One region of the Kitasatospora sp. NPDC090091 genome, then DNA from elsewhere that is predicted to be linked to it. Evidence: predicted binding sites of a transcription regulator. Region 1 holds the regulator's gene; each other region holds the start of a gene.
The links. Region 1 encodes HspR, which represses chaperone genes until heat shock. Its sites were predicted from a motif close to TTGAGNNNNNNNNNCTCAA; they were not measured.

Region 1 (3,271 bases):
GTGACGATGGCCGCCGGCGTCCTCGTGATGCTTGGCGCCGGTGCTTTTGCCACTGGCCATGATGCTGATCGTTCCGTTCATGTCAATTACTCGGTTTCCGAGGGCGACGCGAACGGTGTTTCCGATCAGGCTTCCGTTCTGCTGCTGGACCAGGACCACTCCTGGACCTGACAGTCGGTTGGGCTGCGAATCTCGCCGCTCACCCGTTCCCGGGTGCGGCGGGATTGGCAGGCCTGTGGTGGGACTCCCGTGACGACCGCGCCAGCGCGTACCCCAGCTGGAACAGCGATTCCACGTTGTAGTCCTCCCGCATCTCGGCGAGGTGGCGGGCCAGGGTGCGCTCGCTGATGCCCAGCCGGCGGGCGATGACTCTGTGGTTGGTGCCGTCGAGCAGCAGGTCGATGATCGTCTGCCGCATCCGGGACACCACCTGTTGGGGGACGGTCCGCCCGCCGCTGAAGTCGAGCCCGCGGTTCCAGTTGCGCTCGAACACCTCGTGCGTGAGGAAGTGGATGACCGCCGGGTCGTGGATGAACGCGGCCAGGTTCAGGTCCTCGGCGACCGGGATGACGGCCAGCGCCCGGTCGACGATGATCAGCCGGGTGTACGGCTCGTCCAGCGTGCGGAACCTCCCGCCGGCCTCGGTGAGCGTCGCCACGTAGTCTCTGGTCGGCGCGTGGTACCGGGTGCTCGGGTGGTAGATGGTCCGCGCGGAGATTCCCCGCCGCAAATCCTCGAGGTCCTCGGAGAGGGTTTGGGAGAGGACCTCCGGGGGCCGGGGACCCCCGGGCTGGGCGGCGAGCACCTCTTCCTTCGCCGAGGCGACCGCGTGATTGATGCGCTGATTGATGATCGCCTTGCCGCGGACGTATTCGACCGTCCCCCCGGTGGCGTCCGGGTTGTGAAAGGCGTCCGCGAGCCCCTGGAGGTCGCCCGGTATGGCTATTGCGCGGGCCAGGAGTTCCAGCGCCTGGCGCTGCCAGGTGGCGCTCAGACCGGACGAGAGCTGCTGCGGATCGGCGGCCAGCAGAACGTGCGGATCATCTGTGTCGGGGACGAGAAGGCCGATGTCCAGCAGTTCGCTGAGATAGCTGTACTCGGATTCCGCCACTTCCTTGCGCGCGATACGGCCGTGCGTGCGGATAACCGCGAGATAGAGATCGTGGGCGCCTGCGGACAGGGTGCCCTGCGTGCCGACGCCCGCGGTGGAGTCGTCCCTCCCGCTCATTGGCGGCTCCTTCTCGACGACAGATTGGCTCCAGGACTGTACGCGCCCCCGCCGGCGATCTTAGGTCGTGGGTCGGGTTCGGGATCAGGCATTGTTCCACCGGCCCGCGGCGGGGCTGTCGAGTGGCAGCCTCTCATCAAACACCGAGCCGCCGGCACCCCCCGTTCAGGAGGTAACCGGCGGCCGTCGGTGAGTGGGCCGGTCAGCGCTTGGGCCGCCAGACGACCAGCGCACTCGACTGGGTCGGCGGCTGGTACGGGACGAGATCGCGGCGGTACGAGGCGTGCACGGCGGCCTCGCGCTGCTGGAGCGCGGTGGCGGCGCCCTCCAGCGAGTCGATCAGTTCCGCGATGCGGGACTGGAGCGCGGTGACCTGGTTCTCCAGCTCGATGATCCGCTTGATGCCGGCCAGGTTGATGCCCTCGTCCTGGGAGAGCCGCTGGACCTCGCGCAGCTGCTGGATGTCCCGGGCCGAGTAGCGGCGCCCGCGGCCGGCGGTGCGGTCCGGGCAGACCAGGCCGAGCCGGTCGTACTGGCGCAGGGTCTGCGGGTGCAGGCCGGAGAGCTCGGCCGCGACCGAGATCACGTACACCGGGGTGTCCTCGGTGAGGACGTACTGCGGCGGCGGGGCGGTGCGGCGGGCGCGCGGTGCGGTGGCGCCGGGCAGGCCCTCGCCGATCCCGGGGCCGATCGGGCCGCGCGCGTTGCTGTCGGGGGTCATCTGGTCGTCACGCTCCCTCCGCCGCCTTGAAGAGGGCGGCACGCGGGTCGTCCGAGGCGGTGGCCTCGCGGTACTGCTCCAGGGCCGTCAGCGCGTCGCCGGTGACGTGCTGCGGCACCACGACCTCCACGGTGACCAGGAGGTCGCCGCGGGTGCCGTCCTTGCGGGTGGCGCCCTTGCCGCGGGCCCGCAGGGTGAGGCCGTTGGCACTGCCCGGGGGCAGCTTGAGCTTCACCGAGGGGCCGTTCAGCGTCGGTACCTCGATGGTGCCGCCCAGAGCGGCCTCGGGGAAGGAGACCGGGACGGTCACGGTGAGGTTGTCGGCCCTGCGGCCGAAGACCGGGTGCGGATCGACGTGCACGGTGACGTAGAGGTCGCCGGGTTGGCCGCCGCGCTCGCCCTGGGCGCCCTTGCCCTTGAGGCGGATGCGCTGGGCGTCCTGGACACCGGCCGGGATGCGCACCTGCATGGTGCGGGCCGAGCTGGCCCGGCCGCTGCCGTGGCAGTCGGTGCACGGGTCGTCGACGATCATGCCCCGGCCGCGGCAGTCCCGGCAGGGCTCGGACAGGGCGAAGGCGCCCTGGCCGCGGCTGACGGTGCCGGCGCCGACGCAGGTCGGACAGACCCGGGGAGTGGTGCCGGCCTTGGCGCCGGTGCCGCTGCAGGTGCGGCAGGGGGCCTGGCTGGTCATCCGCAGCGGGACGGTCGCGCCGTCGACGGCCTCCTCGAAGGAGAGCGTCACCTCGGTCTCGACGTCGGCGCCGCGCCGCGGCTGGGCCTGCCGGCCGCCGCCGCCGCGGTTGAAGAGGCCGCCGAAGACGTCGCCGAGGCCGCCGCCGGAGCCGCCCTGGCTGCCGCTGAAGAGGTCGCCGAAGTCGAAGCCGTAGTTGCCGCCGCCGGGGCCGCCGGCGCGGAAGCCGCCGTTGGCGAAGAGGGCGCGGGCCTCGTCGTACTCCTTGCGGCGCTTCTCGTCCGAGAGGACGTCGTAGGCCTCGGAGATGTCCTTGAAGCGGTCCTCGGCCTTGGTGTCGCCCTTGTTGGCGTCGGGGTGGAACTCGCGCGCCAGTTTGCGGTAGGTCTTCTTGATCTCGGTGGCGGAGGCGTCCTTGGGTACGCCGAGGACCTTGTAGTAGTCCTTCTCCACAAAATCCTTGCCGCTCATGCGCCCACCTCTCCCCCGGCCGGGGCGGCCGGGAGGTGCCCCCATCGCTCGGCGGCCGCTTCGCGGAACGCGCACCTTTCGACGATTCGCTCGCTTCGCACGCTCATGCGCTCCCGCCACCTCCCGAAGTCAACAGTTACGGGTCCACGCCACGTGGCGT
Region 2 (3,271 bases), on a different contig from region 1:
TCCTGGGCCGACTCGGGGACGTGGTGCGGCCGGCCGATCAGGGCGCGCAGGTCGTCGGCGCCGATCGCGGCGGGCAGCTCGCGCTCCCCCAGCTCGCTCTGCGCGGCGATCTTGCGCAGCACCCGGGCGATCGAGCGTTCGAGGTTCCGCACGCCGGCCTCGCGGGTGTACTCGCCAGCCAGCCGGCGCAGCGCCTGCTCGTCGACCGCGACCTCGCCGGTCTTCAGGCCGGCCTTCTCCAGCTGGCGCGGGAGCAGGTGGTCACGGGCGATGACGACCTTCTCGTCCTCGGTGTAGCCGTCCAGCCGGACCAGCTCCATCCGGTCGAGCAGCGGCTCGGGGATGGCCTCCAGCACGTTGGCGGTGGCGAGGAAGACGACGTCGGAGAGGTCCAGCTCGACCTCCAGGTAGTGGTCCCGGAAGGTGTGGTTCTGCGCCGGGTCCAGCACCTCCAGCAGGGCGGCCGCCGGATCGCCGCGGTAGTCCGAGCCGACCTTGTCGATCTCGTCCAGCAGGACCACCGGGTTCATCGAGCCGGCCTCCTTGATGGCCCGCACCAGGCGGCCGGGCAGCGCGCCGACGTAGGTGCGCCGGTGGCCGCGGATCTCGGCCTCGTCCCGGACGCCGCCGAGCGCCACCCGCACGAAGTTGCGGCCCATGGCCCGGGCCACCGACTCGCCGAGCGAGGTCTTGCCGACGCCGGGCGGGCCGACCAGCGCCAGCACCGCGCCGCCGCGCCGCCCGCCGACCTGCCCGAGGCCCTGGTCGGCCCGGCGCTTGCGGACCGCCAGGTACTCGACGATCCGGTCCTTCACGTCGGCCAGGCCGGAGTGGTCGGCGTCCAGCACCGCGCGGGCGCCGGCGATGTCGTAGGCGTCCTCGGTGCGCTCGTTCCAGGGCAGCTCCAGGACGGTGTCCAGCCAGGTGCGGATCCAGGAGCCCTCCGGCGACTGGTCGGAGGCCCGCTCCAGCTTGTCGACCTCCTTGAGCGCGGCCTCGCGGACCTTCTCGGGCAGATCGGCCGCCTCGACCCGGGCGCGGTAGTCGCCCTCCTCGTCGGCCGGGTCGCCGTTCAGCTCGGCCAGCTCCTTGCGGACGGCCTCCAGCTGGCGGCGGAGCAGGAACTCCTTCTGCTGCTTGGCCACGCCCTCCTCGACGTCCTTGCGGATGGTGTCGTTGACCTCCTCCTCGGCGAGGTGGTCGCGCAGCAGCGTCAGCGCGTACTCCAGCCGGGCCACCTGGTCGGCCTCCAGCAGCACCTTGAGCTTCTGCTCGGCGGTGACGAACGGCGCGTAGCCGATGTTGTCGGCCAGCTCGCCGACGCCCTCGATCTGGGCCACCCGGTCGACGATCTGCCAGGCGCCGCGCTTGCGCAGCCACTGGGTGGAGAGCGCCTTGTACTCCTTGACCAGCTCGGCGGCGCGCCCCGCCACCGGGGTGCCGACCGAGGACTCCCGGAACGGCGTGGTCTCCACCCAGAGCGCGGCGCCGGGCCCGGTGGTGCCGACGCCGATCCGGACCCGGCGCACGGCGCGGACCAGCGCGGCCGGGTCGCCGTCGGCCAGCCGGCCGACCTGTTCGACGGTGGCGAGGGTGCCGGCCGCCGCGTACGAGCCGTCCACCCGCGGGACCAGCAGGACCTGGGGTTTGCCGGTGCCGGTGGCCGCGGCGCGCGCGGCCTCCACCGCGGCGCGCACCTCGGTGTCCTTCAGGTCCAGCGGGACGACCATGCCCGGGAGCACGACCTCGTCGTCGAGCGGCAGCACGGGCAGGGTGAGCGGAGTGGACGTCGATGCCATGATCTCTCCCCAGTCAGTGAACTTGAGCTGACCTGACTAAGGTTTGGCAGGCCCCGGATGTTCCCCGCCCCGTGTTCGCCATGAGCGAACAGGGAGAGGCGTGGGAGGGCCCGTCAAAAGCGTCTGCGAACCGTCACATCCGGTCGAGCACCGCGGCTCCGCCCGCCGCGGAGGGCGCGGCGGACGCGGCGGGGGCGACCGCCGGCGCGGAGGCCTGGGCGACCCCCCGGGGGTGGTGCGCACGCCGGTCGGGGACGCGGCGCAGCCAGCGCCAGAGCGCCACCCCGGCCAGCAGCGCCGCCGGGTGGCCGATCCCGGTCACCAGGTCCTGGTCGGTGGCGTACTGGTCGGCGAGCAGCAGGGCGGCGCCGCCCAGTGCGAGCAGCCGGCCGCGCGGGCGGAGCAGCCCGGCCAGGGCCGCGATGCTGGCCAGCACGCCGTAGCTGACGCCGATGTCGAGGCGGTCGAGCTCGGCGGGATCCAGCCGCCCGGCCAGCACGGCGACGATCACCACCCCCTGGGAGAGGACCGTCGCGGCGATGTGGCCGGTCGCGAACACCGCCGCCGCCCGCCCCGCGCCGATCCGGCGCTCCAGCGGTGCGACGGTGAAGGCGAAGGCCCAGAGGTACGGCATCCAGACCGTCCCGGCCACCCAGAAGCCGCTGAGCAGCAGCGCGCGCAGCGGGTGGTGCAACAGGTTGTCCCCGTCCGAGCTGGACGCCTCCTGCAGGCGGAGCACCAGGTCCGGGTCGGCGAGCATCGCGAAGGTGCTGGTGGCGCCGACGACGGCGACGTAGCCGAGCGCGAAGGGGTTGCGCCGGGGGGTCGGCACCCGGGCCAGCAGCCAGCCGAGCAGGGCCGACCGCAGTCCGAACCGCAGCATCCCGTACGGCGGCCCGGAACCGGTGCCCGCACCGGGCTCCCGGCGCGGCCCGTTCCGCTCGGCGCCGATCCGCAGCCCCGCCATGCCGCCTCCGCTCCAGACCCCGCAGCCCTCGGCTCCCCGTCCGGTGCCCAACGTACCGGCGAACGCCGGAAATCCCGCCCCCCGATCCTTGTCGTGGCCACGGTACGTCCGGGTCCTGGGAGTCGGCTGGGAAATCCCCGTGAAGATCGGTGGGCCGCCGGCGGCCGGAACCCCGGCATTTGGTCCGGACCATCCCTCTGTTTACGCACGAGTAGCGGCTCTGACCGGCGGCTCGGCGTCAAGTGGACTGCATACATACCGTTACGCAGTGAAAATTCGCCGGGTAAGGTATCGGCCCGTGCCCACTTCCGAGTGGGTCCGAGGGCGGCCCGACAAGCCGGCCCGCGGGCCGGAAACATCCGGTCCACCTGCCGGGAACCACCCGTTGTCCGTACGCTGCGGAGTGCGCGGGAGACGTGGGCAGTCCACACCTGTCCACCGATCCACGCGCGTTCGAAACGGGACGGCGGACCCGGCACAGTCCACGACGGAACAAGACTACGAG
Region 3 (3,271 bases), on a different contig from region 1:
CAGCCTGGTCATGATGCCACCCTTGGTCTCGATGCCGAGGGACAGCGGGGTGACGTCGAGCAGCAGGACGTCCTTGACCTCGCCCTTCAGCACGCCGGCCTGGAGCGAGGCGCCGACGGCGACCACCTCGTCCGGGTTGACGCCCTTGTGCGGGTCCTTCCCGGTGAGCGACTTGACCAGCTCCGTGACGGCCGGCATCCGGGTCGAGCCGCCGACCAGGATCACGTGGTCGATGTCCGAGACCTGGATCCCCGCGTCCTCCACGGCCTGGTGGAACGGTCCGCGGCAGCGCTCCAGCAGGTCGGAGGTGAGCTGTTCGAACTGGGCCCGGGTGAGCTTCTCCTCCAGGTGCAGCGGCCCCTCGGCGGAGGCGCTCACATAGGGCAGGTTGATCGTCGTCTCGGTGGCCGAGGAGAGCTCGATCTTGGCCTTCTCGGCGGCCTCGCGCAGTCGCTGCGCGGCCATCCGGTCCTTCGACAGGTCGATCCCGTAGCCGTTCTTGAACTGCCGCACCAGGTGGTCGACGACCTTCTGGTCCCAGTCGTCGCCGCCGAGACGGGTGTCGCCGTTGGTGGACTTCACCTCGACGACCCCCTCGCCGATCTCCAGCAGCGAGACGTCGAAGGTGCCGCCGCCGAGGTCGAAGACCAGGATCGTCTGGTCGTTCCCCTTGTCCAGCCCGTAGGCCAGCGCGGCGGCGGTCGGCTCGTTGACGATGCGCAGCACCCGCAGGCCGGCGATCTCGCCCGCTTCCTTGGTCGCGGTGCGCTGGGAGTCGTTGAAGTACGCGGGGACGGTGACCACGGCGTCGGTCACGTCCTCGCCCAGGTAGGACTCGGCGTCCCGCTTCAGCTTCTGCAGCACCCGGGCGGAGATCTCCTGCGCGGTGTACCGCTTGCCGTCGACGTCCCCCGTCTCGGGGAAGCGCCACTGCGCGTCGCCGACGTGCCGCTTCACCGACCGGGCCGTACGGTCGACGTTGGTCACCGCCTGGCGCTTGGCCACCTCGCCGACCAGCACCTCGCCGCCCTTGGCGAACGCGACCACCGACGGCGTGGTGCGGGCGCCCTCCGCGTTCGGCACGACGGCGGGCTCGCCGCCCTCCAGCACGCAGACGACGGAGTTGGTGGTGCCCAGGTCGATCCCGACTGAGCGAGCCATCGCGGTCCTCCCTCCTGAGCGGCCCGGCAGGCGCCGGGCCCGCACGCCCGCGCCGGATCGCGCGGGCGTACCGCCGGCCGGCGGGCCTTGCCGCCACTCCTTGCGGTCGCTCATGAAAGTTGAGCGGATTCGTGTCAATTCAATTGTCACTCGGCGCTGCCGGGAATGCCGCCCGACGCGGGCACCGGCGCTCTGGGCGGCCGGATGCCACGCCCCGACCGCGCCCCGACCACGCCCCCGACCGCGCTCCGGTCGCACCCCGACCCGCCCGGTCGGCGCCGGTCCCGCGAACCGGCGCCGACCTGCGGCGCGAGGCCACGGGATCACCCGAGCGGGCGGCGACGACGGGCCGGGGCCGGGCGGGCGAAGTAGCGTGATGTGCCTGGCCCGACCGATTCTTCCCGGTCTGCCCGGATCCGATCGTTCTGTCCGAAGAAGTCTTCACCCCGCTGCCGGAGGAGGCCCGATGGGCGTGCCAGCCGCTCGCATCGTGTTCGACGAGATCGACCGCTCGGCCGTCGCGGACGCGGTGACCGAGATCCTCGCCACCGGCGCGCTGACGCTCGGCCCGTGGACCGAGCGGTTCGAGCAGGCCTTCGCCGCCGAGCACGGCGCCCCGCACGCGGTCGCCGTCGCCAGCGGGACGGCCGCACTGGAGATCGCGCTGCGCACGGTCGACATCCGCGACCGCGACGTGGTCGTCCCGGCCGTCACCTTCTACGCGACCGCCGCCGCCGTCGTGCACGCGGGCGGCCGGCCGGTCATCGCCGACGTGGACGCGCAGACCCTGGCGCTCAGCCCCGCCACCCTGGAGGCGGCGCTCACCCCGGACACCGCGGCCGTCGTCCTGGTGCACATCGGCGGGCTGGTCACCCCCGAGGTGGACGCCCTGCGCGCGATCTGCGACCGCCGGGGCGTCCCGCTGGTCGAGGACGCCGCCCACGCCCACGGCAGCAGCTACGACGGGCGCGCCGCCGGCACCTTCGGCCTGGCCGGCGCCTTCTCCTTCTACCCGACCAAGCTCACCACCAGCGGCGAGGGCGGCATGATCCTCACCGACTCCGCAGAGCTCCGCGACGAGGCCCGGATCTACCGCGACCAGGGCAAGGGCTCGTTCACCACCAACCACCACGTCCGGTTCGGCGCCTCCTGGCGGATGAGCGAGCTGAACGCCGCCGTCGGCACGGTGCACCTGCGCCGGCTCAAGGAGTTCGTGGAGACCAGGCGGCGGGTCGCCCAGCGCTACGACGCGGCACTCGCCGGACTCGACGGCCTGCAGCCGATCACCGAACCGGCCGGCTCCCGCAGCAACTACTACAAGTACGTGGCGCTGCTGCCGGCCGGCGTCGACCGCGCCGCGTTCAAGCGGGCCGTGGCCGAGGACTTCGGCGTCCGCCTCTCCGGTGAGGTGTACGACCTGCCGCTGCACCTGCAGCCGGTGCTCGCCCCCTACCGGCGGGGCCCGCTCCCGGTCGCCGAGGACCTCTGCGCCCGCCAGATCTGCCTGCCGGTGCACTCCGACATGACCGAGGACGAGACCGACCAGGTGATCGAGGCGGTCACGACCGTCCACCGGCGGCTTGCGGGGTGATGTGCCGGAGCCGCCCCGACGGGCGGCCCGAGAGAGTCCGACCCAGAGTCCCGTCCGAGCCGTCCGCCGAAGCGGACGAGCCCCCGGGCGGGCCGGAGAAGGAGAGAGATCGTGCGCATAGCCGTCACCGGGGGGTGCGGATTCATCGGCTCGCATGTCGTGGACCGGCTGCTGGCCGCCGGACACGAGGTACTCGCGGTGGACACCACCGACCAGTACCTCAACCCGGCCGCCGAGCACGCCCACATCGACGTCCTCGACCTGCCCGCCCTCACCTCCGCCCTGGACGGCAGCGAGGTGGTGTTCCACCTCGCCGCGATGGCCGACGTCGAACGCGTCGCCGCCGACCCGGTGCGGGCGGTGCGGACCAACATCGACGGCACCGAGGCCGTCCTGGAGGCGGCCCGGCGCAGCGGCCTCAGCCGCACCGTGCTGGCGAGCACCGTCTGGGTCTACGGCGCCGCCCTCGCCGAGAACGAACTCGACGGCGGGGAACAGGAGTTGGACGAGCACGTGCCG

Region 2: lon (endopeptidase La) is a predicted target of HspR. The motif match lies at 1,822-1,840, and genes of this name have one in related genera.
Region 3: dnaK (molecular chaperone DnaK) is a predicted target of HspR. The motif match lies at 1,281-1,299, and genes of this name have one in related genera.

The regions. Positions count from the first base shown of each region.
Region 1 is NZ_JBIVDY010000002.1:186,536-189,806, reverse strand. Features, by position in the region: gene ACIPSC_RS03815 (hypothetical protein) at 1-171, shown strand, start outside; gene ACIPSC_RS03810 (helix-turn-helix domain-containing protein) at 200-1,228, opposite strand; gene ACIPSC_RS03805 (heat shock protein transcriptional repressor HspR) at 1,431-1,949, opposite strand; gene dnaJ (molecular chaperone DnaJ) at 1,957-3,111, opposite strand.
Region 2 is NZ_JBIVDY010000005.1:196,203-199,473, forward strand. Features, by position in the region: gene lon (endopeptidase La) at 1-1,799, opposite strand, end outside; gene ACIPSC_RS10745 (rhomboid-like protein) at 1,933-2,766, opposite strand.
Region 3 is NZ_JBIVDY010000004.1:378,880-382,150, forward strand. Features, by position in the region: gene dnaK (molecular chaperone DnaK) at 1-1,161, opposite strand, end outside; gene ACIPSC_RS09490 (DegT/DnrJ/EryC1/StrS family aminotransferase) at 1,628-2,752, shown strand; gene ACIPSC_RS09495 (NAD-dependent epimerase/dehydratase family protein) at 2,864-3,271, shown strand, end outside.